Regions from separate parts of the Butyrivibrio sp. AE3004 genome, predicted to be linked through region 2. Evidence: predicted binding sites of a transcription regulator. Region 2 holds the regulator's gene; the other holds the start of a gene.
The links. The regulator HrcA, encoded in region 2, represses chaperone genes, less so after heat shock. The targets are predictions, from matches to a motif close to TGTTAGCACTCNNNNNNNNNGAGTGCTAACA.
Positions count from the first base shown of each region.

Region 1 (3,419 bases), 1.7 Mb from region 2:
GTGCCTCATTTATAGCTTATGCAAGAAACGCGGTGGAACAGTTCGAGAAAGTTGAAGACAAGTATCTCAACACAAAAAATGACAAGCCGACTTTTTCGGTTTCGATGCAGCATTACACTATTGCCGTAAATGCATTTATCGATACCGTCAAAGAATACGACCTTGATGAATATCAGTTTTCAATAAAGGAAACTCAGACAGGCGAAGTCATTGAAGATGTAAAAAACATGAAGAGTGAGATAGGAGTGATCGCTCTCAGTGATTTTAATAAGAATACATTCAAAAAAATATTTGCAGATGCATCACTTGAATTTCACACTTTGTTTACGAGGAATACCTATGTTTACTTAAGAAAGGACCATCCTCTTGCAGATAAAGAGGAATTGTCTCTTGAGGAACTTCAGGATTATCCCTGTATGGTATTTGATCAGGGGGATAACACTTCTTTCTACTATAGGGAAGAAGCACTTGCTACTTACGATTACAAAAAAATAATAAGTACCAATGAGAGAGCTACATCAATAGAACTCATGCTGGGACTTAACGGCTACGCTGTAGGAGCTGCAATGCTTGGTGACAGCCTTAATTCTTCCGATCTTACTCATATAAAATTAAAAGAGGAAGAAAATCTTACTTTCGGGTACATTATCAGAAAAGGGGCACAGCTTAGTGAGATGGGACAGAGATTCGTTGAGAAGCTTGAAAGCCATGCACAGACAGACTAAAAAAATTATGATTTCGTGCTAAGTACTTTGTTCAAATAAAAAAAGTCGGAACCGAAATTAGCAAGGTTCCGACTTTTTTTATTGTGCGCCTTATGGCACACGTTTTAGCTATTTGATTATTTTACCTTCATAGGAATGAGCTGTAGATTTCCTGTCCCGAAGAAGAGAGAATTTCTGATCATTCCGATTCTGTACAAATTAAGTATATAAAACATCATACATATAATTGTGGATATGCCAAACACCCTGATAAGTTCTTCAACAGTTGGCGGATATCCGTGTCTTCTTGCATAATTCCCAACATATTCAGCAATTTTTGATTCGAGTATCTTCATACGCCTACCTTCCTTTTAAAATTTGAAATACCATAAAAGAGATAATAACGTAATTTTGTTATCATTTTGTGTTTTCTTTCTTAATATTTCGTCAGAAATAGAATATTAGCACTTATTTATTCTTTATAATCTCTTTCACAAATTTATCCTACGAACTTTGCAGCAGAAAAGCCTAAAGAAAATAACCTGAGAACAGTTTTTTCATAGAAAACATGCCACAAATTCAGCCGAAAAAAATGAAGAAATTCTTAAAATCCGCATGTTTACTTGCATGCGGATTACTTATAAAAAATATTAGCACTCACTTGACAAGAGTGCTAACAAGTGTTATAACAGTTATAGAACAAGGGAACAGAAACAGGAAGCAATAATTTATAAGGCTTCTGTCCCTAATGCTCAAAGTTTATAAATATCATTTATATATAAGGAGGTAACTATTATGTTGATGCCTAGTATTTTTGATGAGAAATTGTTTGATAACTGGTTTGATTTCCCGATGTTTGGAGATTTTGATAACACCGAGAGGAAGCTTTACGGAAGACATGCCGACAGATTGATGAAGACTGATGTTCACGAGAACGATGATCACTATGAAGTTGATATTGATCTTCCGGGATTTAAGAAGGAAGAGATTAAGCTTGAACTTGATAATGGATATCTCACAGTAAGTGCTGCTAAGGGACTTGATAAGGATGAGACGGATCATAAGGGCAAACTTATCAGACAGGAGCGTTATAGCGGATCAATGCAGAGAAGCTTTTATATTGGTGAGAACCTTACAGAAGAGGATATTAAGGCAAGCTTCAGACATGGAGTACTTAGTCTTTGCGTTCCTAAGAAAGAACAGCCTAAAGTTCCTGAAAAGAAGATGATAATGATTGAAGGATAAATACTTTTAAGTTTAATTGATGTCCGGCCACTGAACTATTTTTGGTGGCCGGACTTTCATCTTGGCGGAGCACCTTCTTCATGCTCATAATTATGTTTTTTTCTATGTATTCTGGATTCTTTTTCATAGGCAGTCCAGCCCCAAGGTATCCGATTGGAAATGTGCAGTTCTCGGACACGGATGATGATTTTCAAGATGAAGAAATGAAGTGAGCTCGACTGCTACGAACAACGCTGAGTGGAGAGCTCCCTTCATTTTTGAGTCTTAGAAATCACACCGAAGATGAAAACATGCATTTCCGAATGGATGTCTTGGGGCTGGGCGTAAGGAAAGACACTACACTATTTATAAAAAATTTACGCAATATTTAATATAAATAAATATACATTCTCTTTAATTTATAATGAACCGATACTTATAGTGGTAGAATTATTTATATCATAATGAGGTCGGTGTTTCTTTTATGGCAAAACAGTCTACGCTTGAAAAAATACGAGTTGTATTAATTATGATAAGCGTCCTTTGCCTTATTATAGCTGTTATATTTTTAAGGCAGTTTGTGACGACGGATGAAGAAACCTCGATGGATGAACCTGCTTACAAGGGCGAGGTACAGCATCGAGTTCTTTTGTTGTCTTCTTATAATTCCCAATATTATACTTTTGATCCTCAGATAGAAGGACTTAGAGAAAGCTTTGATCCTAACGGCATTGAATTTGACGTTATGTTTATGGATGCAAAGAAACACGGTTCTGCTAAGGACACAGAGACTTTTCATGATTATTTTATTAATCGGGTTGATATAAAAAATGATTATGACGGTGTAATGCTCGGAGATGATGAAGCAGTAAAATTTGCCATGAAATACAAGGAGGAATTATTTGACGATATACCTCTGGTTTTCTTTGGTGTTAATAATATGACATTGGCACAGATGGCTGTTGAACGGTATGGAATGTATGGCTTTTTTGAAAATGATTATCTTATAGATACAATTGACCTTTCTATACAGCTAATGCCGGACAGAAAAAAATATTACGGAATACATGACAGTTCGCCTGCAGGACTCGCAGATATGGTGCTTTACAACAGAATGAAAAAGAAGTATCAGGGTTACGAGTTCAATGAAATAAATGTAGCTACAGTTCCTTTTGAGGATCTGCCAGAAATATTACAGTCTATCCCCAAGGATTCAGTTCTGATTTACATGACTTGCTTTACTGATTCCTCCAAAATTGTTCATTCAACAAATGAAATGACAAATATCATAACAAATAATACAAAGGTTCCGATTATGAGAAACTTTTCGAGCGGGTATTCTGACGGGGTACTTGGAAGTATAGGAATGGACTTTGTATTTCAATGCAAATCTGCAGCTACTGTAATGACAAATATTCTTACGGATAATCCTGTAAGCGGAGAGCGTCTTGTTGTAGAGACTCCGCATTATGCTGAATTTGATTATTCGGA
Region 1 is NZ_JNLQ01000002.1:1,333,973-1,337,391, forward strand. Features, by position in the region: gene BV60_RS0108940 (LysR family transcriptional regulator) at 1-725, shown strand, start outside; gene BV60_RS0108945 (hypothetical protein) at 842-1,060, opposite strand; gene BV60_RS0108950 (Hsp20/alpha crystallin family protein) at 1,500-1,949, shown strand; gene BV60_RS21880 (GGDEF domain-containing phosphodiesterase) at 2,413-3,419, shown strand, end outside.
Region 1: the regulator HrcA is predicted to act here: its motif matches at 1,353-1,383, upstream of BV60_RS0108950 (Hsp20/alpha crystallin family protein).

Region 2 (3,419 bases):
TTTGCGGCAGAAAAGATGTAATAGCTAATGCGGTTAAGATTCAGAGTCAGACTACGACAACTCCGCCAAGTATTTCTCAGTATGCGGCGGTTGAAGCTTTAAACGGACCTCAGGACTCTGTAAGGATGATGGTTGAGGAATTTCAGAAAAGAAAGGACTATGTGCAGAAAAGACTGGGGGCAATCCAAGGTGTCATCTGTCATGAAATCCAGGGTGCATTCTATGCCTTTTTTGATATTCGATATTTTTTGGGAAAAGAATATGAGGGTATCGGGACGATAAATGATGATACTGAACTTTGCACATATCTTTTGGAAAAACATCACGTTGCAGTGATGCCGGGAAGTGCCTATTTTGCGCCCGGTTTCGTGAGAATTTCATTTGCATCGTCCATGGAAGTGCTTAAAATGGCGATTGACAGGATTGAAACAGGTCTAAAAGCGCATAAATGTTGACTTTTTTTAGAAACTGTACTAAACTCAAAAACGTAATGATAAAAATGCAAAAACGCAAAGCAAGCGTTCCTTATGGAAAGAGAGGGAGATATGGCTGACGACAAGTTGAGAGAAGCAGCTTTAAAGCCGATAGCAACTATTAAGAAACCGGTAATTGCTGCAGAAAAGAAAGAAGAAGTAAAAGCAGAGACACCTAAGGCTGAAGTTAAGAAAGCAGCTGAAAAGAAGACTACAGCAAAGAAGACTGCTGTTAAAAAGACTGCAACAAAGAAAGAAGAAACAGCTGTTAAGGAAGAGCCTAAGGCAGCTGAGAAGAAGGAAGCAGCAAAGAAGCCTGCTGTAAAGAAAGTAACAGCAGCAAAGCCTGCTGCAAAGAAGGCTGAGCCTAAGGAAGAAAAGCCTGCAGCAAAAAAGACTACAGCTACAAAGGCTGCTGCAACCAAGACCAATATTGTTCTTCAGTATGCCGATAAGAGTGTTACATATGATACTTTTGTTGAGAATGCCAAGAATGTATGGCAGTATGATATGGGAAGAGATGTTTCCGAAATCAAGACTCTTGAGCTTTATGTTAAGCCTGAAGAGGAGAGAGTATACTTCGTGGTTAACGGAGAGGTTCACGCAGACTTTGGCATGTAATTGTGCGAAATAATTTTATAAATTCACTAATCCCTGATGGATCAATTTCCCTCAGGGATTTTTTATCTTATAGAAAAATACTAAGTAATTCTTTTTTATTGACATCTACTATTTATAGTGGTAATTTATTGTCAGAAGATATTAGCACTCAACTCAAATGAGTGCTAACATAACGGAAAGAGGTGAAGAGATGCAACTGGATGACAGAAAAAAGAAAATACTGCATGCAATTGTACGCAATTACCTCGAGACCGGTGAACCTGTCGGAAGCAGGACGATTTCAAAATATACGGATTTGAATCTCAGTTCCGCCACAATAAGGAATGAGATGGCTGATCTGGAGGAGATGGGGTTGATTTTACAGCCGCATACCTCAGCGGGAAGAATTCCGTCGGATCAGGGATATCGTGTATATGTAGATGAGATGCTCTCTGAGAAGGAACAGGAAGTTGAAAACATGAAGGAGATGCTTCTCGATAAGGAAGAAAAGCTTGAGAAGCTCCTTAAACAGGTGGCAAAGACGCTTGCGGTTGATACCAATTATGCATCAATGATTTCTGCTCCGATGATAAGGCGAAACAAGCTTAAATTTGTACAGATTTCAAAAGTTGATGAAGAGCATCTTTTAACAACTATTGTTGTAGAAGGAAATGTAATAAAGAACAGAATGGTTGAAACTGACCAGGAGCTTTCGGAATCCGATATGTTGAAGCTGAATATTCTTCTGAACACCAGACTTGGAGGACTTTCGGTAGAAGATATAAATCTTGGCCTTGTAGCGGCTATGAAACAGGAAGCCGGAATTCACAGCGACATTTTGGGAAAGATAATAGATGCTGCTGCGGAGGCTATAACAGAAGATGAAGATCTTCAGATTTATACAAGCGGAGCAAATAATATTTTCAGATATCCCGAGCTTGCTGACAGAGAAAGAGCCAGTGATCTTATTACAACTTTTGAAGACAAGAGTGATCTTACAAGTCTTGTAGAGAATACACTTCAGTCAAGTACGGAAGAAACCGGAATTCAGGTTTATATAGGTAATGAATCGCCTGTCCAGTCCATGAGAGATTGCAGTGTGGTTACCGCTACATATGATCTGGGCGAGGGAATGAGAGGAACAGTTGGAATCATCGGACCTAAGCGTATGGATTATGACAAGGTTGTCGGAGCACTAAAAAATATGATGAGAGCTCTGGATGATTTATATAAAAAACAATAGAACCATAAGGAGTGCTTTAAGTGAGTAAGGAAGTAAAGAAGGACGTTGGTACAGAGTCCGGAAAGAAGACAGCAAAGGAGCTTCAACAGGAAGTTGCAGAAAAAGCAAAAGAAGTTGCTGAAGCGGCCAATAAGGTAGCAGAGGCAGCCGAGGAAGAGGCTTCTGCAGAGAATACAAAAGAGGCAGCTGAAGGTGCAGCTGAAAATGCAGAAGGCGAAAAGAAAGGTCTTTTCGGTAAAAAAGAGAAAAAGAATCCTTTCAAGGAAAAATTTGAAGAAATGCAGGATAAGTATATGCGCCAGCTTGCGGAGTTTGAGAATTTCCGTAAGAGAACAGATAAAGAGAAAGCGCAGATGTTTGATAACGGAGCAGCAAATGTATTAGAGAAGATACTGCCCGTTGTTGATAACTTCGAGAGGGGACTGGCTGCTGTTCCTGAAGAAGATAAGGGTTCTGCTTTTGCGGACGGAATGAACATGATTTACAAGCAGCTTATGAAGCAAATGGAGGATCTTGGTGTAACTCCCATAGAGGCTGTCGGAAAGGAATTTGATCCGAATTTTCATAATGCAGTAATGCAGGTTGACAGCGAAGAGTATGAGGAAGGATTCGTAGCTCAGGAGCTTCAGAAGGGTTATATGTTCCACGACACAGTGCTTAGACACAGCATGGTAGCCGTTGCTAAGTAATCACTTAGCGAGGTATTTTCGAGCTTAGTGTACTACTTAGTTCTGTCGAACACGAAGTGTGAGAGCAGAACTTCATTAGATTTTATTAGTTATTTAAACGGAGGATTATAAAATGAGTAAGATTATAGGTATCGACTTAGGAACAACAAACAGCTGCGTAGCTGTTATGGAAGGTGGTAAGCCCACAGTTATCGCTAACGCTGAGGGTGCAAGAACAACACCTTCAATCGTGGCTTTTACAAAGAACGGAGAGCGTCTTGTAGGTGAGCCTGCAAAGCGTCAGGCTGTAACAAATGCTGAGAACACAATTTCATCAATCAAGAGAGATATGGGTACTGATAACGGCCGTACAATTGATGGCAAGAAGTATTCACCTCAGCAGATTTCAGCTATGATCCTTCAGAAGCTGAAGGC
Region 2 is NZ_JNLQ01000002.1:3,007,018-3,010,436, reverse strand. Features, by position in the region: gene BV60_RS0115925 (pyridoxal phosphate-dependent aminotransferase) at 1-455, shown strand, start outside; gene BV60_RS23240 (DUF6465 family protein) at 546-1,094, shown strand; gene hrcA (heat-inducible transcriptional repressor HrcA) at 1,252-2,316, shown strand; gene grpE (nucleotide exchange factor GrpE) at 2,337-3,005, shown strand; gene dnaK (molecular chaperone DnaK) at 3,118-3,419, shown strand, end outside.